2 linked regions of the Halorhodospira halophila genome follow. The protein of the gene in region 1 binds, or shares a complex with, the protein of each later gene. Links are inferred from orthologs where the notes say so. Each region holds a gene or a part of one and is shown on either strand. Other genes may lie near its edges.

Evidence for each region.
Region 2: the proteins of accD (region 1) and CCR79_RS07835 are in contact, whole or in part, in a solved structure (PDB 8UXZ), measured with the Escherichia coli proteins. The link is inferred for Halorhodospira halophila from one-to-one orthologs.

What each region holds. Positions count from the first base shown.
Region 1 is NZ_NHSN01000025.1:75,703-85,634, forward strand. Bases 1-3,000 are described here. They hold accD (acetyl-CoA carboxylase, carboxyltransferase subunit beta), read right to left. Parts: upstream 2,008-3,000; coding sequence 994-2,007; downstream 1-993. Other genes in these bases: CCR79_RS09700 (bifunctional folylpolyglutamate synthase/dihydrofolate synthase), read right to left, coding at 1-997; trpA (tryptophan synthase subunit alpha), read right to left, coding at 2,004-2,825; trpB (tryptophan synthase subunit beta), read right to left, coding at 2,822-3,000. Outside these bases: more of trpB, read right to left, coding at 3,001-4,042; CCR79_RS09720 (phosphoribosylanthranilate isomerase), read right to left, coding at 4,026-4,649; tRNA pseudouridine(38-40) synthase TruA, read right to left, coding at 4,710-5,510; CCR79_RS09730 (FimV/HubP family polar landmark protein), read right to left, coding at 5,522-7,984; CCR79_RS09735 (aspartate-semialdehyde dehydrogenase), read right to left, coding at 8,007-9,029; CCR79_RS09740 (outer membrane beta-barrel protein), read left to right, coding at 9,209-9,829; leuB (3-isopropylmalate dehydrogenase), read right to left, coding at 9,929-9,932.
Region 2 is NZ_NHSN01000018.1:133,806-149,031, forward strand. Bases 3,791-6,627 are described here. They hold CCR79_RS07835 (acetyl-CoA carboxylase carboxyltransferase subunit alpha), read right to left. Parts: upstream 5,769-6,627; coding sequence 4,812-5,768; downstream 3,791-4,811. Other genes in these bases: tilS (tRNA lysidine(34) synthetase TilS), read right to left, coding at 3,791-4,806; CCR79_RS07840 (hypothetical protein), read right to left, coding at 5,874-6,263; CCR79_RS07845 (fumarylacetoacetate hydrolase family protein), read left to right, coding at 6,376-6,627. Outside these bases: CCR79_RS07815 (CTP synthase), read right to left, coding at 1-872; CCR79_RS07820 (helix-turn-helix domain-containing protein), read right to left, coding at 963-1,295; CCR79_RS07825 (M1 family metallopeptidase), read left to right, coding at 1,520-3,502; more of tilS, read right to left, coding at 3,484-3,790; more of CCR79_RS07845, read left to right, coding at 6,628-7,230; CCR79_RS07850 (EAL domain-containing protein), read left to right, coding at 7,253-9,337; fumarate reductase subunit FrdD, read right to left, coding at 9,340-9,696; CCR79_RS07860 (fumarate reductase subunit C), read right to left, coding at 9,693-10,091; CCR79_RS07865 (succinate dehydrogenase/fumarate reductase iron-sulfur subunit), read right to left, coding at 10,088-10,852; frdA (fumarate reductase (quinol) flavoprotein subunit), read right to left, coding at 10,849-12,621; CCR79_RS07875 (transposase), read right to left, coding at 12,678-14,006; CCR79_RS07880 (HAD-IA family hydrolase), read left to right, coding at 14,149-14,874; dnaE (DNA polymerase III subunit alpha), read right to left, coding at 14,871-15,226. UniProt on the Escherichia coli protein: Component of the acetyl coenzyme A carboxylase (ACC) complex. First, biotin carboxylase catalyzes the carboxylation of biotin on its carrier protein (BCCP) and then the CO(2) group is transferred by the carboxyltransferase to acetyl-CoA to form malonyl-CoA.

The sequences.
Region 1 (9,932 bases):
CCCCGTCGTCGAGCACCCGGGCGAGTTCTTCCGCCCCATCGGCATTATGCGCGACATCCAACAGCCACTCCAGTGACCCGGTCCCGATCCGCTCCAGCCGTCCGGGGACGCGGATCCGGCCGAGGATGCGGGCAACGGCTTCCGGATCCGCACCGGTGCCCTCCGGCAGCTGAACCAGAGCGGCCAGGGCGGTGGCCACGTTACCGCGCGCCGCCCGGCCGGAGACCCCGGGCGCCGGCAGGCCGCACCAGTGGTGTCCGGCGCAGCGCCACCACCAGAGCCCGTCGTCCCCCTCCCCCCAGGTGAAGGCGTCCCCGGCCTCCACCAGTCCGGCACCGACCTCCAGGGCGATCCGACGCAGCGCCGCCGGCGCATCCGGCTGACCGATCACCGCCGGCCGGCCGGAGCGAAAGATGCCGGCCTTCTCCGCGGCGATCACCTCGAGGTCGTCACCCAGGAACTCGGCATGATCGCGGGCGATGCGGGTCACCACGGCGATATCAGCATCCACCGTGTTCACTGCGTCCAGCCGGCCGCCCAGGCCCACTTCGAGGATCCAGACCACCGCGCCACTGCGCCCGAAGAGGTCGAAGGCTGCGAGGGTGGTGTGCTCGAAGTAGGTCAGGCTTACGCCCGCCTCGCTCCGGGCCTGCTCGACCCGACCCAGCGCCTCGATCAACGCGGCATCGCTGACCTCCGCGCCATCGATGCGCATGCGCTCGTTGAAGCGCTGGAAATGCGGCGAGGTGTAGAGTGCCGTGGCCACGCCAAGACCGTTCAGCACACCCTCGAGGGTCCGCGCCACGCTCCCCTTGCCGTTGGTCCCGCCGACGGTGATCACCCGCGCGGCGGGATCGAGGACACCAAGGCGCCGACCCACCGCGGCCACCCGCTCAAGGCCCAGGTCGATGGCCGTCGGGTGGGCCGCTTCCAGGCGTGCCAGCCAGCCATCGAGATCCGCCGGGACTGCCGGCTGCGCCGTGCGGGCGTCGTTCATGCGTTGCGTGAGCCGCCCCCGTCCTCACCGGCGTCGGCCGGACCGTCACCCGCCTCGCCGGAGCCGTCTCCCTCGCTCGGCTCGCCGGCCTCGGTGCCCTGCGCCTCGGCAGCCGTCGGCTCGGACTCCACCGCCGGAGCGGGCGCCACCGAGACATCGCCGCCGAGCTTGCCCATCAGCGAGGCGATCTCGTCGCGCATCTCGCGCCGGTCGACGATCATGTCGATGGCGCCGTGCTCGAGCAGGAACTCGGCCCGCTGAAACCCCTCGGGCAGGGTCTCGCGCACGGTCTGCTCGATCACCCGGGGACCGGCGAAGCCGATCAACGCCCCGGGCTCGGCGATGATGACATCGCCCAGCGTGGCCAGGCTGGCCGAGACACCGCCCATGGTCGGATCGGTGAGCACGGAGATATACGGCACCCGGGCCTCGTTGAGCCGCGAAATGGCCGCCGAGGTCTTGGCCATCTGCATCAGCGAGAACAGCGCCTCCTGCATGCGCGCCCCGCCCGAGGCCGAGAAACAGACCAGCGGGATGTCGTGGGCCCGGGCCTCCTCGGCGGCACGGCAGAAGCGCTCGCCAACGATGGTGCCCATGGACCCGCCCATGAACCCGAACTCGAACGCGCAGACGACGACGGGCCGCTGATGGACCGCACCGCGCATAGCCACCAGGGCGTCGTTCTCGCCGGTAGCCTTTTGGGCCTGGGTCAGCCGATCCCGGTAGCGCTTGCTGTCGCGAAAACGCAGGAAGTCCGAGGGCTGCAGTTCGGCGCCGATCTCCACGGCCTCGCAGGACTCGTCCAGGAACAGCCGCAGGCGCTGCCGCGCCGAGATCCGCATGTGTGCATCGCACTTCGGGCAGACCTCGAGGTTGCGCTCCAGATCCGGGCGGTAAAGGATGCCCTGACACGACTCGCACTTGGTCCACAGCCCCTCGGGGACGCTGCGGCTGCGCGGTCCGGCCTCAGTCCGGATGCGCCGCGGCATGAGTTTCTGAAACCAGCTCACGAATCACCCCCCGTCGTCGTCTCGTCCATCGCCCGGCGCAGGGCGCGGACGGCATCGCGCAGGCGCTCGGGCAGATCCGCCGCCGCGCCGTGTTCGCCGATCATGCGCACCAGCGCGCTGCCGACGATCACACCGTCGGCGCAAGGCGCCAGCGCCGCAGCGCTCTGCGGGTCGCGCACCCCGAACCCGACGGCCACCGGCAGATCAGTGACGCGGCGGATACCGGTGACCTGCTGCTCCACCAACCCGGCATCCAGGTCCGCCGCACCGGTGACCCCCTTGAGGGCGACCGCGTAGACGAACCCGCCGGCCACCGAGCAGACCCGCTCGAGGCGGGCGGCGCTGGTGTTGGGCGCCACTAGGTAGATGAGATCGAGGCCGTGGGCCTGCGCCTCGTCGGCCAGCTCTTCGGCCTCCTCCGGGGGCAGATCAACCGTCAGCAGCCCATCGACACCGGCGGCGGCGGCATCGCGCGCAAAGGCGCCGTAGCCGGCAGCCTCGAGGATATTGGCGTAACCCATGAAGACCACCGGCGTATCCGGATCGTCCTCGCGGAAACGGCGCACGACCTCGAACAGCCGCGCCGGCGTCGTCCCCGCCGCCAGTGCCCGGGCGCAGGCGGCCTGGATCACAGGGCCGTCGGCCATCGGATCGGAAAACGGGACGCCAACCTCGATGATGTCGGCGCCGCCGGCCACCAGGGCGTGCATCAGGCGCACGGTGTCGTCGGGCGACGGATCACCACCGGTGATGTACGGGATCAGGGCCGTTCGCCCGGCGGAGCGGCAAGTGCGGAAACGTTCAGCGATGCGGCTCACAGTTCGATGCCCTCCTGCGCCGCGACAGTGGCGATGTCCTTGTCACCCCGTCCGGAGAGATTGACCACCAGGGTGGCGTCCGGCCCGAGTTCCGCGGCCAGGCTTTCGGCGTAGGCGACCGCATGGGCGGTCTCCAGCGCCGGCAGGATGCCCTCGGTTCGGCTGAGCCGGTGGAACGCCGCGAGCGCCTCGGCATCGGTGACCGCGACGTACTCGGCGCGCCCGGTATCCTTCAGCCAGGCGTGCTCGGGGCCGACGCCGGGGTAGTCGAGGCCGGCCGAGATGGAGTGGGTGCCGATGATCTGCCCCTCGTCGGACTCCATCAGGTAGCTGCGCGCGCCGTGCAGCACCCCGGGCCGTCCGGCATTGAGCGGAGCGGCATGCCGACCGCTGGCCACGCCTTCGCCACCGGCCTCGACACCCACCAGCCGGACAGCGGCGTCGTCGAGGAACGGGTGGAAGATGCCCAGGGCATTGGAGCCGCCGCCGACGCACGCCACCACGGCATCGGGCAGACGGCCCTCGCGCTCCAGCATCTGCGCCCGGGTCTCGACGCCGATGACCCGCTGGAGATCACGCACCAGGGTCGGATAGGGGTGGGGGCCGGCGACGGTGCCGATGATGTAGAAGGTGTTGTCGACGTTCGCCACCCAGTCGCGCATCGCCTCGTTCATGGCGTCCTTGAGGGTGCGCGTACCGGCATCCACGGCGCGGACCTCCGCACCAAGCAGGCGCATCCGATAGACGTTGGCGGCCTGGCGCTGCACATCGTCGGCTCCCATGTAGACGACGCACTCCAGGCCCATTCGCGCCGCCACCGTCGCCGTGGCCACGCCGTGCTGGCCGGCCCCGGTCTCGGCAATGATCCGGGTCTTGCCCATGCGTGCGGCCAGCACCGCCTGGCCGACGGTGTTGTTGACCTTGTGCGCGCCGGTATGGGCCAGGTCCTCACGCTTGAAATAGATGCGCGCCCCGCCGGCGCTGGCGGTCAGCCGCTCGGCCAAATACAGCGGAGTCGGTCGGCCGACGAAATCGCGCAGCTCGCGGTCGAGTTCATCCTGAAAGGCCGGATCGCGACGCGCTTCCGCGTACGCCTCGGCCAGCTCCTCAAGCGGCCCCACCAGGGTCTCGGAGACGAACCGTCCCCCGAAACGGCCAAAGTGCCCGTCGTGCTCCCCGGCGGGATCGCCGCCGTACTGCTCAGGTCTCGTCGCCACGTTCCACCTCCGCGAGAAACCGGGCTATGCGCTCCCGGTCCTTGATCCCCGGCTCCGACTCGACGCCGCTGCTGACATCCACGGCGAAGGGGCGCACATTGCGCACCACCCCCGCCACATTCTCGGCGTTCAGGCCGCCGGCCACCGTAAGCCCCCGCACGCCGCCCGGGATCGTGTCGTGATCAAAGGACTCGCCCCGGCCACCCCGTTCGCCCAGGCGGTGGCTGTCGAACAGGAACCCGCTGGCATCGGGATAGGCCGCCACATAATCCTGAGGATCCACCCCGCCGCCCATGGGCACCGCCTTGACGTAACGGCGCTCGTAGAAGCGGCAGAGCTCAGGCGCCTCATCGCCGTGGAACTGCAGGGTATCAAGGTGCAGCCCCTCGAGCGCCACTTCCACCTGCCCCGGCTTGGGATCGACAAACAGGCCGACCACGGAGACAAAGGCCGGGACCGCGGCCACAATGGCGCGGGCCTCTTTCATATCCACCGCACGCGGGCTGGCATCGCAGAAGACCAGGCCGATGGCATCGGCCCCCAACTCCACGGCGGTCGCGGCATCTTCAGGGCGGGTGATTCCGCAGATCTTGACGCGCGTGCGCACGCTCGGCGTCCCCCTTCGGCGGCTCCAAGGAAAGCGCAAATGTTACCGCGTGGGCCGGCTTTACGCCAAAAACGGCCAGTGCCCTTCGGCGGGGAGTCCGTAATGCGGCGGGTAGACCACCCGGGTCAGGTAGAGCCCGGACGCCGGCGCCGTGATCCCGCTGCGGGTCCGGTCGCCCGCGGCCAGCAGATCGGCGGGCCAGTGCTCAGCCTGCTCGCCGGTTCCGACGGCCATCAGCGTCCCGGCGATGTTGCGCACCATGTGGTGCACGAAGGCGTTGGCCTCGATGTCGATGAACAGAAGCTCACCGTGGCGGTGCACATCGATCCGGTACACCTCGCGAACGGCGTGGGGTGCCTGGCAGGCGACGGCACGGAAGGCCGAGAAGTCTTGCTCACCGACCAGGGCCTGGGCGGCCCGGTGCATACGCCCCGCATCGAGCTCGCGGTGGGTCCACGCCACCCGGTGGCGCAACAGCGCCGGGCGGGCGCGGCGGCTCAGGAAGACGTAGCGGTAGCCACGGCGCTGGGCGCGGTAGCGGGCGTGGAAATCGGCGTCGACGGCGTGGGCCGAGCGCACGCTGACCGTCTCGGGCAGTTGCGCGTTGGTCCCTAGCACCCAGGCGTGCAGCGGGCGCGACGCCGTCGTATCGAAATGAACCACCTGCGCGGCGGCGTGCACCCCGGCATCGGTTCGCCCGGCGCAGACCACGGTCACGGGGTGATCCGCGATCCGCGACACCGCCCGCTCGAGGGCCTGCTGCACCGAGGGGGCGTGGTCCTGGCGCTGCCAGCCGCTGAAATTGGTGCCGTCATACTCCAGCACCAGCGCGATGCGTTGCTCGGTACACGCTCCCGCCAAGGCCGCCCCGCCTACTCGCCGCCGAGCTCAGCCAGGACCTGCCGGGCGCTCTCGCGCTGCGACTCGGTCCCCTCCTCCAGGACCTCCTCGAGCAGGCTGCGGGCCCCCGGCTCATCCCCCAGGTCGATGTAGGCCCGGGCCAGGTCGAGCTTGGTGTCGGCCTCATCCCCCTCACCGACCCCCAGGGACGGCTCCGGCTCAGCCTCCGGCTCGGCACCCTCGTCCGCCTGCAGGCCGAGCCCCTCCTCGGCGCCCTCGTCTTCCTCCTCGCTGAACAGGCTGTCGAGGTCCATTTCGTCGAGTTCATCGCCGCTGGCATCCGCACCGCCGAAGAGCTCATCGGCGACGTCCTGCGCGCCGGCACTCGATTCCGGCTCGCGGGCCATGGCCGGCTCAGGCTCCTCGGCGGGCTCGGCAGCTGCCGGCCCCCCGGCGGCCTCGGGCTCCGCCGGCTGCGGCTGCTCGTCAAAAGCCGCATCAAGACGGCGATCGAAGTCATCCTCGCCCTCGCCTTCGCCCGGCGCCTGCTTGCCGACTCCTTCGCCCTCGTCAGCGTCCAGACCCAGATCCAGGTCTTCCAGATCCGGCTTGGTATCCAGACCCTCCTCGACCTCGGGCGCCGGACTCTCCGGCGTACCGCCATCGGCTGCCGCCCCCCCAGGCGCCTGCGCTTCGCCCTCCGCCTCGTCGGCGTGCGCCTGGCTTGCTGCCGCGGCATCGGCGAACAGCGGACTATCCGGCACGAAGGCCACACCCAGTGCCACCGCTGCCTGCCAGGTCGGGTCGGCGTCGCTGCGGGTCCGGTCGTAGAGGTCCTGGGCCTGGCTGAGGAACGCCTCCCGATCGCCGAGACGGGAGTGCACCTCGAGCAACCGCAGGCGCAGATCGGTGCGTGCCGGTTCGCGGTGAATGCCGCGCTCGAGCACGTCCCGGGCCCGGCGCAGGTCGTCGTCTGCCAGGTACTCGTCGGCGAGTTCGAGGGCGTCGCGGCGTGCTCCGCTGTCGAAATCGAAATCGAGGTCGCCGCGATCGAGGCGCAGCCCCTCCCGGCTATCAGGCTCCGCCGAACGGCGCCGCCGGCGCAGCAACAGGCCGGCGACCACAGCGAGCGCCAGCAGGGTTCCTCCGGTGGCGATCAGCATCTGCCGCCGTGCCTCCTCGTCACGCCAGAGGTCGGCAGCGGTGACGTCGCCGTCGCCGGAGAGCCACTGCGCCCAGCCGACCTCATCTTCCGTCTCTTCCTCGCGCTCCGGCGCCTCCGGCTCAACCTCGACGGGCGCTGGCTCCGGCTCGTCCAGGGGGTCGAGGGGCTCGTCCACCTCGGGCAGCGGGACGATCGGCGTCGGCTCGGCATCCGGCGGCGGCAGCACCCCTTCCATGTCCAGGTCCACCAGCCGCTCGAGCGCCGCCACCCGCTCGCTCAGATCCTCAACCTGCGCCCGGAGGCTGTCACGTTCCGAACGCAGGCTCGCCCGCTCCTCCCGCAGGGCCGCCAGCGCCCCCTGCAACCGGCGTACGTTGGCCTCAGAGGCCTCCAGCTCGGTATCAAGCAGCGAGAGCACCTCTTCGGTGCCTTCCTCATCGCCCAGGGCCAGGATGCGCAGACGGGCCTCCTCGGCTGTCGGCGCCTCTTCCTCCCCAACGGGCGCGTCGGGGTCCGCCAGGTCAGGGATAGGCACCGACTCGTCGAGCTCCTCCACCGCCGCGCGTCGCTCGGCTGGCGGCACCCAGCTGGCCAGGTGCTCCTCGTAGATCGCCTGGGCCTCGCCGGCAGAAAGCTGCTCGATCTGCTCGCGGCTGGGCAGCTTCAGCCACCACCCACTGAGCAGGTCGTTGACGTTGTCGTCAGAGAAGGCGCGGGGGTTAAGCCGCTGGATGGCCAGCATGGTCTGCGCGACCGTCACCGAGTCATCGGGGCGGTGCTCCGACGCGATCCGCCACAGGGTATCCCCCTCCTCCACCGGCCCATAGGCGGTGGATCGGCGCTCGCGCTCACCGTCGCGGGTCACCTCCTCAAACGGCTCGCCCTCGCGGGCCAGTGGCTGCCCCTGTGCCGGGGCATCGTCGTCGGCGGTGGTCGGCCGCTCGAGGAGCAGGGTGTACTCGCGGACCAGGTCGCCCTCGGGCCAGCTGACCTGGACCAGGAAATCAAGCAGGGGCTCATCGATGGGCTGCTGGCTGGTGACGGCGATGTACGGGGCATCCTCGCCCGACTCGATCAGCTCAAAGTCGAGCAGCGACAGCTCGGGCGCACGCTCGATCCCGGCGCGATCGAAGATCCGCCCCGGGGCCAGACCGACATCGAGCCGCGCCAGCTCGTCGGAACCGAGATCCCGCACAGGGATGCGCGCCGAAACCGGCTCGCCGGCCTCGGAGCGGCCCTCGATGGTACCGAGGCTGACCTCCACCGCGGCTGCCACCGAGACCAGTGACAGACCTGCCAGGCCGGCGAGGCCGTGAATCGCCTTGCGCACGGGCTCGCCCCTCCGTCCGCCGTCAGATGTATTCGCCAATCAGCAGCTCCGCGATCTGCACGCTGTTCAGCGCTGCTCCCTTGCGGACGTTATCGGCCACCACCCACAGATCGAGACCCCGCTCGTGGCTGATGTCCTCGCGGATGCGTCCGACGTAGACTGGATCGCGCCCCGCGGCCTCGGTCAGTGCCGTCGGATAGCCGCCACCGGCGCGCTCGTCCAAGACCTCGATGCCCGGAGCGCCGGAGAGCACCTGCCGGGCACGCTCGGCGGTGATGCGCTCGCGGGTCTCGATGTGCACAGCCTCGGAGTGGCCGTAGACCACCGGCACCCGCACCGTGGTCGGGTTCACCCGCACGGAGGAGTCCTCGAAGATCTTGATGGTCTCCCAGACCATCTTCATCTCCTCCTTGGTGTAGCCGTTGTCCTGGAAGTCGTCGATGTGCGGCAGGCAGTTGAAGGCGATCGGCTTGGGATACTCGGCACACTGCGGCTCGGCGCCGTCGAGGATCGCCCGACTCTGGGTGTGGAGTTCGTCGATGGCCGGCTTGCCACTGCCGGAGACCGCCTGGTAGGTGGCCACGTTGATCCGCTCGATGCCCACGGCGTCATGGATCGGCTTGAGCGCCACCAGCATCTGGATGGTGGAACAGTTGGGGTTGGCGATGATCCCCCGCTTCTTGTAGCCAGCCACCGCGTGAGGGTTCACCTCGGGGATGATCAGCGGGATATCGTCGTCATAGCGGAAGTGGGAGGTGTTGTCGATGACCACCGCACCGGCCTCCGCCGCCCGCGGCGCATGCTCGGCGGAGATGGAGCCCCCGGCGGAGAAGAGCGCGATCTGCACCTGCGAGAAATCGAACTCGGCCAGATCCTGGATCACCAGCTCCTGCCCGGCAAAGGTCACCGTGTTCCCCGCCGAGCGCGCGCTGGCCAGCGGGTAGATCCTGCGCGCGGGGAAGCCGCGCTCGGCCAGGATGGAGAGCATCACCTCTCCCACGGCGCCGGTGGCACCAACGACGGCGACGTCGTACTGCTTGCTCATGGATCCTTAGCCCCTGTCTGGACGTTTTCCTGTCCGGAGTCTAACGCCTCGCGGCAGCGCGGGGCCAGCGCGACCCGCCGCCTCGGGCCGCCCCAGCAATCCGCGGACTGGCACGCCGGCAGGTACCTGCTAGATTGTCAGCAGTTCCCCCCAACCCGTGAAACCAAGGAGCGGCACCCATGCACAGAGGCATTCTCTATACGGCCGCCAGTGGCCTGGTCGCCGGTGGTTTGATCGGCGGGCAGGCGTTTGCGCAGCTGCCGGCCCAGGACTTCAGCTACGACTACGCCGAGGGCGGCGTTGTCTTTACTGAGCTGGACGACGCGGATCAGGACCTTGTCGGCCCGCGGCTGATCGGCTCGCTGAACCTGACCGACGACATCTTCCTGCGCGGCGAGGCCAGCTACCTCACCGACGACATCGACATCACCACGCTCTCGCTGGGCCCGGGCTACCGCCTGGCCGTCACGCCGGGCATCGACCTCTACGGGGTCGCCGCCCTGGTCTACCGCGATACCGACTTTGATGATGGCTCAAGCAGTGAGAGCGAGACCGGTTTCGAACTCACCGCCGGCATCCGCCACGGCTGCATGTTCCTCGACGGCCTGCAGTACGCCTGGGAGATCCGCTACCTGGATGTGGACACCGGGGAAGATCTCGACGACGGCATCTTCAATCTGGCGGCCAAGTTCACCTACGCGCTGACCCCGCAGTGGGACGCCGTGGGCGATCTGCAGATCAACGACGCCGGCGACGAGAACGACCTGGGCCTGGCGCTCGGGGCCCGCTTCAACTTCTAACGCCTCCCCGGGACGCGCGGAGGCACCCACGCAAAGGGGCCGCACCTTGTCGGGTGCGGCCCCTCTGTCGCGGATGGTCGCTGCGGGCTGTAGCTGGAGCTAC
Region 2 (15,226 bases), on another replicon or contig:
ACCGTCACCTCGCCCTCCGGGTTGGACATGATTTCCACGACCCGGTGCCAGTCCCCCAGGTTCGCCGGCGGCAGCTCCAAGCCCCACTTCTCGGCGACGATGTGATCCAGCCCCTGCTGATGCAACTCCTCGGGGATCTGATAGATGTTCGGCACATCCAGCGCCGCGATCACCGCGCGCGGATCGACGTTGGTGAACAGGGCGATCTTGCGCCGCTCCTCCTCGGGGATCGGGTGCGCCGCGCGGCAGACCAGGATATCCGGCTGGATGCCGATCGAGCGCAGCTCCTTGACCGAGTGCTGCGTCGGCTTGGTCTTCATCTCCCCGGCGGTGCCGATGAACGGCACCAGGGTCAAATGCATGAACAGGCACCGCTCACGCCCGAGCTCAGTACCCATCTGACGGATCGCCTCGAGGAAGGGCAGCGACTCGATATCGCCCACCGTCCCACCGATCTCGACCAGCGCGACGTCGACATCGTCGGCACCCTCCTGGATGCAGCGCTTGATCTCATCGGTGACGTGGGGGATGACCTGCACAGTACCACCGAGGTAGTCCCCACGGCGCTCCTTGCGGATCACGCTCTCGTAGATCCGGCCCGTCGTGAAGTTGTTGCGGCGACTGACCGGGGCACGCACGAACCGTTCGTAGTGACCCAGATCCAGATCCGTCTCGGCCCCGTCGTCAGTGACGTAGACCTCGCCGTGCTGGAAAGGGCTCATCGTCCCCGGGTCGACATTGATGTACGGGTCGAGCTTGATCAGGGTCACGCTCAGGCCGCGCGCCTGGAGGATGGTCCCCAGGGAGGCGGCCGAGATGCCCTTGCCCAGGGAGGAAACCACGCCACCGGTAATGAATAGATAACGCGTCATGGACAGAGCCAGCCGAGGGAAGGGTGAACCGGGAAACGGAATGGCGGAACCTTACCAGAAGGGGGGTAGGCCCACAACGCACCCGGCGGCTCAGGAGTCTCCGCCACGCGGCCCTTCGTCGGAGCCGAAGCAATCGCTCAGGACGTTGATGAGTTGGTCCACGGCGGCCCGCGAGGTGACGTCGAGCCGACGATAGACCGAGATCAGGCGCACCTCCCCCTCATCGAGAGTGAAACGGGACGCCGAATACTCGGCACCACCCGACTCGGCCAGCACCTCACCGGGGTGCATCGGCCCCTCGCCGTACTCCAGCCAGCCGTGGCGCACGCCCAGCGCCCGGGCGAGAAGGGCGATGTGCTCCCGGGTGGGGAAGTTCTGGCCCTCGAGCCAGCCGCGCGCCGCCTGCTTGGATACCCCGACCATACGACCCAGCCGGGCATACTCCCGCGGACCGACTCCACACCGGTGGAGGGCTTGGCGGAGTCGTTCGGCGAACTGGGCCCGCGCGTCTTCAGATCCAGGATGACATGCCATCGTCGCAGGCTAAGGAGGGCGGTCGAAAAAGGCAGTTGCCATCGACAACCGCTGCTTGTCGTCGGCAGCCGGCACGGACGACGCGCCCAGCCAGGGTGCGCTATGATGCCCGCATGTGCAGGCTCGCCCGCATCCTCGCCGCTGCCCTGCTCGCCACCCTGCCGGTGGCGGCTGCCAGCTCGTGGCCCGATGACCCACAGGCCGAGATGGATGTCCGCCTGCACCCCGACGATGGCCGGCTCGAGGGGCGCCTGACTCTGCAACTTCCGGACGAGGGACCATTCTCCCTGGCTGTCGGGCCGGGATACCGCATCGACGAGGTGGCGCTCGACGCCGGTAGCGCGGAGAAACTGGGCCAACGGGGGGTCATCCTGCGCCCCGGGGAGGCCACTGAAGCCCGGCTGCGCTGGTCCGGCGAACCCGGCGAGGAAAGCCGGGGTGCCCACCTGCGACCCGAGGGCGCCTGGCTCGCCGCGGAGGCCGGCTGGTACCCCCGCCCGGCGGAACGGCGTACGGGCTACCGGCTGAACGTCACTGTGCCGGAACCTCTCCAGGTGGTGGCCGAGGGAACGCGCGTCGATGAGCGCATTTCAGACGGCCTGCGCCGCGTCGAGTTCCGCCATCCGGCGCCAGCGCGTGGCATCACCCTGTTCGCCGGCGAATGGGAGCAACGCAGCCGATCCGTCCGTCACGGGACCGTCCACACGTTCTTCCCTGAACACCTCGCGGAGCACCACGACCTCTACCTGGAGAAGACCGGGGCCTACCTGGACGAATACAGCGACTGGATCGGCCCGCCACCGCACGAGACCTACTCGGTGGTCGCCGCACCATACCCCGTGGGCCTGGCTTTTGCCGGATTCACCGCCCTCGGCGAGCAGGTCATCCCCCTGCCCTTCATCCCGGAGACCTCGCTGCCCCACGAAGTCGTCCACAACTGGTGGGGCCGCGGTGTCTACACCGACTACGACGAAGGGAACTGGAACGAGGCCCTGACCTACTACATGGGCGATTACCACCAGGCCGCGCAGCGGGATACCGAGCAAGCGCAGCGCCTGCGAGGAGACTGGCTGCGCAGCCAGGCCGCGCTCCCCGATGCGGCTGACTACCCGCTCAGCGAGTTCCGGCACAACCGGGGGACGGTCGACGAGATCATCGGCTACCAGCGCGGCGCCCAACTCTTCCATACCCTGCGCCGAAGCCTCGGCGAAGCGGCTTTCGACCAGGCAGTGCGCCGGTTCTACGCCCGGCACGCCCACCAGGAGGCCAGCTGGTCGGAGCTCGAGACCGCCTTCGCGGGAGCTGCGGAGGACGAGGGCGCGGACGCCGAAACCGTCCCTGCGCTGTTCGAGTGGTTCCTTTCGGCCACCCGCGCCCCGGATCTGGAACTGGATGAACGCACGCTCGAGGTCGCCCACGAGGGGGACGACCGCTTTCGGATCCGGGTAGACATTGCCTGGGATGAGGACGGCTACCCGGTCTCTGTCCCCGTCGTGCTTAAGGGCGAACACGGCCGTCTGGACGAACGGGACATCCGCCTGCAACCGGGGGAGCGAACCCGGATCGAGTTCACCAGCGAGACCGCTCCCCGCTACCTACAGGCCGACCCGGACCACCACCTGTACCGCCAGCTGGCCCTCGGTGAGGGAGTCTCCATCCTGCGCGACACCCTGCTGGCCGAGTCCGTGACCCTGGTCGCTAGCTGGGACGGCCTGGAAGCAGCCGCCGAGCGGGCGCTGCGCGGCGAGGTCGAGCCCGGCGCCCCGGATCGCGACCGCCCCCTTCTGATCGTCGGCCCCAGGGAAGCGGTCAGCGAACACCTCGAGGCGATCAAGGCCTGCGTCACTGATCGGATCCGGCCGGTGGACCGTTCCCCCGTCGCCTGGGCCAGCACCACCGGGGGCGGACAACCGCTGATCGCCCTCGCCGCCGAGGACGCCGAAGAGGCTCGCGAGGCGCTGCAGCGTCTGGCGCGCTACGGCCGGCACAGCTACGTCGGCTTCGGTAGCGGCCACGATGCCGAGACCGGGCTCTACAACCCCGCCGACCGCCACGGGCTGCGCCTGCCCCTGGCCGATCAGCTGGACGCCGACTGACCCGCGACACGAGGCGGTTGCCACAGCAGTCGCACCCCCGGCATGGCCCGGCACGATGGGGCCACGCCGTAGCCCGGCACGGCGATCGGGCGATGACCGGAGAAGACCACCGGAACCCGGCTGCGCTCCCAGGGCGGGACACCCAACCGCTGATACAGGCGCTGCAGCCTGCGCCGGGCATCCGCATCCAGCACTGCGGCACGGAAGACCACCGTCACCCCCTGCGCAAGGAGTTGTCCGTCGATACCCCGCGGGCTCCACCGCGCTGACAACGTGCCCCCGGCCAGGCTCAGCGCCCCCCGGCCAAACCAGGAGCACGGCTCCGGATCGGGATCCGCGCCCAACGACTCGGCGGGCAGCAAGTGGAGCCGCCCCCGGTAGCGGCGGATGCACCCGTCCGGCCAACGCAACTCCGGCTGAGCCCCTTCGCCCGATTCAAGTAGCGCCTGCACGCCGACGGCCAGCCGCCGGCCCGGCGGCGGACGGTGCCCGGAACGAACCAGCCAGTGGCGAAGCACGGCCTGACGCCGATACGGCGCCAGTCGCAGCAGCTCAGCTACCGCCGGGCGCCCGTCGGCGGCACGCGCCGCCGCCAGATCGCTGTCCAGGTAGCCATCCAGCAAGGCCTGATCCGCCTGCAGGGCAGCCACCCCCGCCTGCAGGCGGCCAGCTGCATCCGGCCAGCGCGCCGCCAACGCCGGCAGCACATGCTCGCGCAGATAGACCCGGTCATGGGCAGGATCCCGATTGGCCGGATCCTCGATCCAGTCCGCACCACGGGCCTGCAGGTAGGCCGTCAAAGAGGCACGCGGCACCTCCAGCAGCGGCCGCGCCAACCGACCCCGCCCCAGCGGTCGGGTTGTCGGCATGGCGCACAGCCCGTGCAGCCCCCCCCCGCGCAGTGCCCGGAGCAGGAAGGTCTCGGCTTGATCCTCGGCGTGGTGCGCCAAGACAAGGCACTCGCCGGGGGCCACCAGGGCACTGAAAGCCCGGTAGCGCGCCTCCCGGGCGGCGGCCTCCAGGCCCTGACCGACGGGGGAAGGCACATCCACGCGGCGGCACTCGAGTGCCACCCCCAGGCGCTGGCACACGGCCCGGCAATGCTCCGCCCAGCGGGCCGATCCGGCGTGCAGGCCGTGATCGATATGGACTGCACCCAGCGGCGCTGGCAACTCATCGCGGCCTTCGGCCAGGGCGTGAAGCAGTGCCGTGGAATCCCGCCCGCCGCTGAAGGCGACCCGGTAGCCCGCGGCCGCGGGGGCCAAGGCCAACAACCGCGCCACCAGCGCCCCGGGGTCGAGCACGCAGGTTACCCCTGGGGCTGACCGATCCCCGCAAGCCGCCGGTGCCGGTCGGCCACGAGCTCATCCGGGCTCATCTGCGCGACCCGCCCCCACTCCTCGCGCAGCACCTCGCGCACGCTCTCGGTCATCGCGTCGTAGTCCCGGTGGGCGCCCCCGAGCGGCTCGGGGATCACGCGATCGACGACCCCCAGGTCGTGCAGCCGCTCGGCCGCCATCTGCATGGCCTCGGCCGCATCCGCGGCCCGCTCGGAACTCTTCCACAGGATCGAGGCGCACCCCTCTGGCGAAATCACCGAATACACCGAGTAGCGCAGCATCAGCAGTCGATTGCCAACGCTGATCGCCAGCGCGCCGCCCGACCCGCCTTCACCGATCACGGTGCAGATCACCGGAACGCGCAGCTGTGCCATCTCGGCCAGATTCCGCGCAATGGCCTCACTCTGTCCGCGCTCTTCGGCGCCGACGCCGGGATAAGCGCCCGGCGTATCGATGAACGTAAAGATCGGCAGACCGAAGCGCTCCGCCATGCGCATCAGCCGAAGCGCCTTGCGATACCCCTCCGGTCGGGGCATGCCGAAATTGCGCCGCACCTTCTCCTTGGTATCCCGCCCCTTCTGCTGCCCGATGACCATCACCGGGCGGCCGTCGAAGCGCGCCAGGCCACCGGCGATGGCGGCATCGTCGGCATAGGCTCGGTCACCGTGAAGCTCCTGGAAATCGGTGAAGATCCGCTCAACGTAGTCGAAGAAGTAGGGGCGCTCGGGATGACGGGCCAGCTGCACGATCTGCCAGGCGCTCAGCGAGGAGAAGATCTTCTCCGTCAGCGAGCGGCTCTTGGCCTCGAGGCGCTGGATCTCCTCGTTAATGTTGACCTCGGAATCCTGGCCGACGTTGCGCAGCTCTTCGATCTTGGCTTCTAGCTCGGCGATCGGCTGCTCGAAATCCAGAAAGTTCTTGGTCATGAGCTCCCCGTTGACCTCTCCGATGGGCGGGCGGATACCACAGGCTAAATGCGTCGTGGGCGTACCTTACCAGAAGCGAAACTCCTGTGGGGACGCCGGCTTGGCCTAACCAAGGCGGCGCCGGTAGACACTGAGCAGCTGCCCCGGCCCGGGTCGTCCTCGGGTGGTGACGATCAGCGTCTCGCGCTCGGCCAGATGGGCACCACACTCGCGCACAAGGGTCTGGTAGACCGCGTGGACCACCCCCGACCCCTCCAGCGCCAGCAGATCGCTTCGCGGGATACGTACCTCGACCCGGCACCCGGCGACGCTGGTCAGCGCCAGCACATACTCCGTCCCCGCCTGCGCGTCCCCTTCCGCTTGGTAGCGCTGGGCGACGCCGTCGGCACCCGCGTCCAACGGGGCGAGCAGCGGATCGGCAAAGGCCGCCGCCATCCGCCGGACCGCTTCCAGCGTCGCCCGTTCCAGGGCATTGTCGCCACTTTCATCGTGCATGCCGCCCCCCGATCCGCATCATCCGACCGATCACCGTCGACGACCGGCCCCAAATGCGGGACAATGCGGGGCCGACAGGCTTGACCGCAACCCCCAAGGCGGAAACGGCAGCATGCGCATCACCACCGTTGTTCACCAGGGCGTCACCCGGGTCGCCATCCACGAACAGGGCGACCGCTGGGCCGTCTCACCCGTCGCGGGTGATCTGGGCGGACACCTGTGCGCCGGCACCTTACCCGAGGCCGGCTACGACTGGCCGCGGGTCACGGCCGAGGCCCTGACGTTCCTGGCTCCGCTGCCGCAGCCACCCCGCAACATCATGTGCCTGGGCCTGAACTACGCCGACCACGCCCGAGAGTCGCAACAGGCCAAGGGTGACGAGCTGGCGCTGCCCGAGGCGCCGGTGGTCTTTACCAAGGCAACGACCACCGTCGCCGGCCCATACGCGGACTTCCTCCTCGACCCAGCCGTCACCCGGGAGTTGGACTGGGAGGTGGAGCTCGGCGTGGTGATCGGCCGGGGTGGCCGGCACATCCCGGAGAGCGAGGCACTACAGCATGTCTTCGGCTATACGGTGATCAACGACCTGTCGGCACGTGACCTGCAATTCCGGCACAAGCAGTTCTTCCTCGGCAAGTCGGTGGACGGCAGCTGCCCGATGGGGCCCTGGATCACCACCGCCGACGCGGTACCCGATCCCCACGGCCTTGCCCTCTCCTGTCAGGTCAACGGCACCACCCAGCAACAGTCGCATACCGGCGAGATGGTCTTCTCCATCCCCGCGGTCATCGCCACGCTCTCGCGGGTCATGACCCTGGTTCCCGGGGATATCATCGCCACCGGCACGCCGGCCGGCGTCGGTTTTGCCCGCACCCCGCCCCGCTTCCTGCAGGCCGGGGACATCGTCACCTGTGAGGTCGAGGGGCTCGGCACCCTGCGCAACCGCATCGTGGCACCGGACCCGTGAGCTAACCCCTGTGAAAGACGACGTGGTTCCCCCAACCACTCCGGCCCCGGCGCTCTCGAGCAGCCTGACGCAGACCCTCTTCCTGCACAGCGAAGACGGGATGCTGATCCTGCGCGATGGGCACTTCATCGCCTGCAACCCGGCGGCTGCCCGCATGCTGGGCTGGGAGGATCCGCAGCAGCTGATCGGCCTGCGCCCGGAGGCCATCTCCTCGCAACTCCAGCCGGACGGATCGTCGGCGGCGGAGCGGGCACAAAACCTGCTCGAGACCGCACTCATCGAGGGCGCCCAACGTTTTGAGTGGGTGCACGTTACCCCGCAGGGCGAACACCTTTGGCTGGAGGTGGTGCTCACCCCGCTGCACCTGGAGGACGAGACCCTCTGCTGCGCCACGCTGCGTGACATCTCTGGGCGCAAGGAGATGGAACGACGCCTGCAGCTGTCGGCCAAGGTCTTCACCGCCACGCGGGACGGGATCCTGATCACCGACGCCGAGAGCCGCATCCTCCAGGTCAACGACGCCTTCGCGCGAATGACCGGCTACACCGAGGACGAGCTCATCGGGCTGACGCCGCGGATCCTGCAGTCGGGCCACCACAACGACGACTTCTACCGGGCCATGTGGGAGTCGATCCAACGGGAGGGTAGCTGGTCCGGCGAACTCTGGGACCGCTCCAAGTACGGCACCCTGCAGCCGAAGTGGGTGACCATCAGCCGTGTCACCGGGGCCTACGGCGAAGTCGTCAACTACATTGCCGTCTTTAGCGACCTGACCGAGCTCAAACGTTCCCAGGAGCGGCTGCAGTTCCAGGCCTACCACGATGCGCTCACCGGCCTCGCCAATCGCCTGCTGTTCAAGGACCGCATGGCCCGCGCCCTGGAGCGCTCGCGACAGTCCGGTGAACAGCTAGCCGTGCTGTTCATCGACCTCGACCACTTCAAGGACGTCAACGACAGCCTCGGTCATACCGCCGGCGATCGCGTCCTCCGCCAGGTGGCTCACCGCCTCCAGGCGCGCCTCGGCGCCGATGACACCCTGGCGCGACTGGGTGGCGACGAGTTCAGCATCTGCCTGGCCGAGATCCGCGACCACCGGGACGCTCTCGCCTGCGCTGAGACCGTCCACCAGGAACTGGAGCGACCGTTCCAGTACAGCCGCCGCTGGTTCCAGTGCCGGTGTAGCATCGGCATCAGCATGTATCCGGACAACGGCGAGACCGTCGAGGCGCTGGTCCGCAACGCCGACTCGGCGCTGCACAAGGCGAAGGCCGACGGACGCAACACCACGTGCTTCTACGCCGAGGAGCTGACTGAACATGCCCAGCGCCGGCTGGATCTCGCCCAGGAGATGCGTCAGGGCCTGCAGCGCGGTGAACTGGTCCCCTATTTCCAGCACCAGGTCGAGCTGCAGACCGGTCAGATCGTGGGCATCGAAGCCCTGGTCCGCTGGCACCACCCGGACCGGGGGCTACTGGCCCCGGGCGCCTTCATCTCGGTCGCCGAGGAGGTCGGAACCATGGCGGCGCTGGGGGAGGACATCCTCCACCAGGCCTGTCAGCAAGGGCGCACCTGGCTGGACCAGGGACGCGAGTTCGGGCGCATCGCCGTCAACCTGTCCGGGGCCCAGTTCCACAACGGCAACATCGAAAAGACGGTCCTGCGTACGCTGGAGCAGACCGGCCTGCCGGCACGGCACCTGGAGCTGGAGATCACCGAGTCGACCATCATGGATCTCAGCCCCCGCACCCTGGAGCGGCTGGCCGCCCTGCGCCGGGCCGGAGTGTCGCTGAGCATCGACGACTTCGGCACCGGCTACTCGTCCCTGCTCTACCTCAAGCGCCTGCCCATCAACCGGGTCAAGATCGACCGCGGCTTCATCTGGGACATGGAGACCACGCCGGAATCCCGCTCCATCGTGGAGACCATCCTGCAGCTCGCCCATGTCCTCGGGCTTGAGGTGGTGGCCGAGGGGGTCGAGACCCTGCAGCAGCGCGACCAGCTCATCGATGCCGGGTGCCGCGTCGGCCAGGGATTCCTCTGGGCACGGCCGGAGCCCCACCCGCGGCTACGCTGCTGTCGCCCCCAGGCGCCCAACGACCCGCCCTGAGTTCACCACCACAGGGCAACAACCGCGCCCACACCGAGCACCCCCGCGACACCGGCGCCGCCGTAGCAGACCCACCAGGTACCGCGCCCTGCCGGAATCCCGAGATCGCGCAGGGTATGGTAGATGCGGTGAGCGGCGTGGCAGAGCACCAGCCCCAGCGCGAGGGCCACTGGCACCCCCACCACCGGCCGGGCGAACAGCTCGCGGGATGCGTGGTAATCCAGTACCTCGATGCCATGCTCTGCAGCCACGGGCATCACGACGCCGGTCAGCAGGATCAGCGCCGGGGCGAGCAGCGCGGCGAGTAGGCCCCCGGCACCGAAGAGCAGCCACAGCGGCGGTTCGTGCGAACGCCTCATCGGACGCCTCCCAGGAGATAGAGCCACACCCCGCCCGAGAGGGCCACCGAGACCACCCAGGCACCCCGCACGACCGCCCGGTCGGTGGGCCTGCGGCCCCGCCAGCGCAGGACCGGCAGCGTCAGGGGCAGCAACCGGAACCAGGTGACAGCGTGGTAGGCGGCGGCCAACAGAGCGGCCAGGTGGAGGCCGAACAACCAGGGGCTGCCGTGCAGGTCCCGCCACCCTTGGTAGGCGGCTTCCCCAGCAGCAAGGGCCAACAGTCCGGCAAGCAGCCAGAGCGCATAAAGGCCCAGCAGGACGCTGCTGCCTTCGCGCAACAGGTAGCGGCGGTAGGCCGGATGCCGCTCCCACCAACCGCGCATGGTCGGACGGTAGACGCGCGCTCGGCTCATTCCGATCCCTCCTGTCGACGACGACCGGGCCGCAGCCAGTCGAGCAAGTACCGCGCGCTGCTGCCGGGCTTGTTCTGATTGATGGCCCGCGCGGGATCGACCCCCTTGGGGCAGACCTCGGAGCAGTGGCCGACCAGCGTGCAGCCCCAGACCCCCTGTTCGGCATCAACCACCGCGTGCCGCAACTCGCTACCTGCGTCACGGCTGTCCAGGTTGTAGCGCTGGAGTAGCGCCAGGGCCCCGGGGCCGACAAAGTCCGGATGCCAACCGTACTGCGGGCAGGCGGCATAGCAGAGCAGGCAGTTGATGCACTGGGCGTACGCGTAGTAATCCGTCATCTGCTCCGGCGTCTGCCGATAGGTCCCCTCGGCCGCCGTCCGTTCCCCGGCCGGGATCAGGTAGGCGTGCACCGTCTCGAGCTTCTCGAGGAAGTCGCTCTGATCGATGACCAGATCCCGCTGCACGGGGAAGTGGTCCAGTGCCGACACCCACACCGGCCCCGGCGCGTAGTCGCGGAGGAAGACATGGCAGGCCAGCTCGGGTTCGCCGTCGATCATGCAGCCACAGCTACCGCAGATCGCCATGCGACAGGACCAGCGGAAGGTCAGGCTGCCATCGAGGTGATCCTTGATGTACTGCAGCCCCTCGAGCACGGACATATCCGGCGTGTACGGCACGGCATAGCGCTGCCAGCGCGGTTCGGCGTCCTGTTCCGGGTGGAAACGCTGCACCGCCAGAGTGATCCGCTGCGATTCGCTCATGCCTGCGCCTCCCCTTCAGCGCCGTAGGCCCGCCGCCGCGGCGCAGAGCGGGTAACGGTCACCGGCGCATGGTCGATCACGGGGCCCGTCCCGTCACCGGGGTAGGCCAGGGTATGAACCAGATAGCGCTCGTCATCACGCTCGCTATAGGCGTCATCGCGCACGTGGGCGCCGCGGGACTCCTTGCGTGCCCGCGCCGACCAGGCCATCGCCTCAGCCACCTGCAGGCTGGCCCCGAACTCCATCGCAGTCAGCCACTCGGTGTTGTATGTCCGGCTGCGGTCGTCGAGGCGGATGCCGCGTCGCAGGCGCTCGCGCAGCGCCGCCAGCGTCGTGCACGCCTGCTCCAGGCCGGCCTCGTTGCGAAAGATCCCCACCCCCTGTTCCATGGCCCGATTGAGATCCGCGCGCAGCGTAGCGAGCCGCTCGCCCCTGTCGTTGCGCAGCAGTTCAAGCCGCGGCGCCAGGGCCTCGGTAGCGAGCTGCTCCACCACGCGCTGCGGCCGCCGCGGTGCCTCGCGGGCGTACTCGGCGGCCGCCTCTCCTGCCGCCCGGCCGAAGACAAGGAGTTCCGCGAGCGAGTTGGAACCGAGCCGGTTGGCTCCGTGAATCCCGGTGCTGGCGCACTCCCCGGCAGCAAACAGCCCCGACAGGGGGGCGGCACCCCGGACGTCGGTGGGAATCCCCCCCATGGTGTAGTGGACCGCCGGACGGACGGGGATCGGCTCCCGAACCGGATCCACTCCGGCGTAGCGGCGAGCCACCTCGGTGATCATGGGCAGCCGCTCTAGGATGCGGTCCTCGCCCAGGTGGCGTAGATCCAGCTGGACTGCCGTGCCCTGCGGCGTGGGCACGGTCCGGCCCGCCTGGTCCTCGTACCAGAAAGCCTGGGAGAGCCGATCCCGCGGCCCCAGCTCCATGGCTTTCGGACGCGGCCACGGTTCGGTGGGCCCGAGACCGTAGTCCTGCAGATAGCGACGATCATCCCGGTTGGTCAGGACGCCGCCCTCGCCCCGGCACCCTTCCGTGATCAGGATGCCACTGCCGGGCAGCGTGGTGGGGTGCCACTGAACGAACTCCATGTCGCGCAGGGGCACCCCCTGGGCGTGCGCCATGGCCATGCCCTCGCCGGTCACGATGCCGGCGTTGGTGTTCTGCCCGTAGACCCGCCCGGCCCCGCCGGTGGCCAGCACCACCGCCGGTGCGCCGAAGCGCACCGGCTTGCCGCTGGCGATCTCCAAGGCCAGTACGCCACAGACCACCCCGTCGTCGACCAGCAGATCTGAGCAGAAGTATTCGTCGTAGCGCTGAATCCCCGGATAGCGCAGGGAGGTCTGGAACAGCGTATGCAACATGTGGAAGCCGGTCTTGTCGGCGGCGTACCAGCTGCGCTGGGTCGTCATGCCCCCGAAAAACCGGACATGTACCTGGCCGTCCGCCTGTCGGCTCCACGGGCAACCCCACTGTTCGAGACGGACCATCTCGCCAGTGCACTCGGCGACAAAGCGTTCAACCACGTCCTGGTCGCACAGCCAATCCCCCCCGGAGACGGTGTCGTTGAAGTGCCCGTCCAGGCTGTCATCCGCCCGGGCCACACCGGCAGCGCCCCCCTCCGCAGCGACGGTGTGGCTGCGCATGGGCACCACCTTGGAGATCAGCGCGATCCGCAGCCCAGGGTCGCGCTCGGCCGCCGCGATAGCGGCCCGCAACCCGGCCCCGCCGCCACCAACAACAACCAAGTCGCACTCAATGTCTTCGATCGCCTGCAATGCGCCTCCCGGGATCCAGGGCCACGACGGAGGTCCAACCGTCGCGGACGCGGGTGTCACTCCAGATCCAGTGCCGCCATCTGTACCTTGCCGAGCATGGTATCCGCCTGCCGTCGCTCAGCATCGGCCTCCTCAGTGCCCAGCTCCTCGGCCAGTTCCGTGAAGAGTTCGGCGAGCTGCTCAAAGTGAGGCAGGGCCGCCTCGGCGCCCTCGGCGGCGAGCACCGCCATGGCCAGGCGCTCCTGAGCGATCCCGAGAGCCCGGCGCGCCTGCGGTGTGTCCTGCTGCTCGACCAGCGCCCCGCGCACCTCGAGGGCGTGGCGGTAGGTCTCCACCGTCTCGGCCAACCCCTCCACGGCCTCCTGGACCGCACCGCAGCGCTCCAGCGCCAGCGCCCAATCCTGGTAGGCATCCGCGCTCTGCCGCTCGCGGACGATGTCCTCGCGCAGTTCGATCACCTGCCGGTAGTAGGGTAGTGCCACCTCGGCCCCCTCCTCGACCAGCACCCCCTGGCCGTAGCGACCCAGCGCAACGCTCCAGTCCCGAAGCGACTGCGCCGTGGCGTGTTCGGTGGCCAGGGCCTCGGCGAGTTCACACCAAGCCTCATAGCAGGGCAGTGCGGCACTCGCCCCCTCGGCCTCGAAGAGCGCATCGCCCAGGCGCTCCAGGGTGATCCCCCAGTCGCGGCGCGCGGCATCTCCCCCTTCACCGGCGCTGATCGCTGCATCCAGATAGTCGAGTGCCTCCTGGTAGATCGGAATAGCCGCCTCGGGACCCTCGTCGTCGTAGACGGCATCGCCCTGATCGGCGCGTTCCAGGCCGACGGCAAGCAACTCGGCTGGATCGCCCTCCGTCTCGAGGCCGGCGTGCGGCTGCACATCTAGCTCGACCCCCTCCTCCTCGGGCACCCCGCCCTCGGGAGCCGGGTCGACGATCACCTCGCCGTCCGCCGATGGGGCCACCTCGGCCGGCTCTTCCGCCGGCTCGGGTTCGGCCCGCTCGGGCGCCCCCTCCCCAGCCTCCGCAGCCGTGTCCGCGGGGCGCTCCAAGACGCGCTTGCCGGCCAGCCGGTGCGCTTGGCTACTCGCCGGCCTGCTCCGGGGACCGGCCTTCGCCGTCTTCGAGCGCTTCCCGGACCCCGCCGCGGACGCAGCAGCGCCAGGGCTCTTGCCCTGCTGCCTGCCTCCCGGGCCAGCGCTGCGCCGATCTGCAGCCCCGGTGCGCCGCTCGCTGGTCTCCTGCCGGTCCTCCTGGTACCAGCGGCGGATCGTCTTGGCCGCCGGCTCGTAGGTCCGTGCCAACTCTTGCGGGGTGTGCCCCGCCTCGACCAGTTCGACCAGCTTGCGCCGGAACTCCGGCGAATATTTCGGGCGACCCTCAGCCATGCAGTGCTTTCCTCCGGATCATGCGGATACGGCGAGTCCGTCGACGCGGTTACTCCAGCCCGTTTTCCCGGACGGGTCAAGAACCCTAAGATGATAACGCCGGCACCGCCACGGACCCGACACCCCTGGAGAACGGAAACCCATGCAAGCGCTGCTCTTTGACGTCGATGGCACCCTGGCCGACACCGAAGGCGCGGGCCACCTGCCCGCCTTCAACGCCGCCTTCGAGGCATTCGGCCTTCCCCACCGCTGGGATGAAACCACCTATCGACGCCTCCTGAACGCGGTCCCGGGCGGCCGGGAACGACTGCACGACACCCTGACCCGGGAACCGCCCCCGCCCGGGCACGGCGATATCAATACGCTCGCGCGGCGACTGCACGAGGCCAAGAACCGCCTCTACGCCGAGCGCCTCAGCACCGGCTCCATCCCGCCCCGGCCGGGGATCGAGCGAATCCTTGCCGAAGCGCGAGAGCGGCAGGTGCGCCTGGCCGTGGTCACGACCAGCGCCCGCGCCAACGTCGAGGCCCTGTTCAACGGCGTGCTACCCGCCGAGTTGCAACCGGCCTTCGAGGTCTGCATCTGTGGCGACGACGTCAACGCCAAGAAACCCGACCCCGAGGCCTACCTGCAGGCCCTGCGATCACTGCGGCTCGCGGCCGAGGACTGCCTCGCCGTGGAGGATTCGGTCAACGGGCTGCGCGCCGCCCGCGCGGCCGGGATCCCGACGCTGATCACCCGCAACCGCTGGACCCGGGACGACGCATTCCCGGGTGCCGCAGCGGTCATTGATGACCTGGACCACGGACCCGACGGCACCGCCGTGGGGATCGATGACCTGATCGCCATTCACCGCGAGAGCCGCTAGCGGGGGTACTCGACCCCCACACGGTCATCGACCACCGACTCAAGCCGCTTGATCAGGTCATCGCTGGGCGTCACCGTCCAGTTGCGGCCTAGGACGACGCGCCCCCGGCCCCTTGGGTGGCGGTAATCGACATGGACCGGACTCTCCCCAGCGTAGCTGCTGAGGACCTGGCGCAGCTCGGGCACCAGACCGTTAGCGGCACGAGCCGCGGTTACCGGAATCACCAACCGACCGGCTGCCCGCTCGCGGGCCCGGGCGATGTCCAGCACCTCTTCGCCGGTGATCCGGTACCCGCCACTGAAGTCGTCGTAGTCGAGACTGCCGCGCACCACCAGCAGCGCATCCTTCTCAA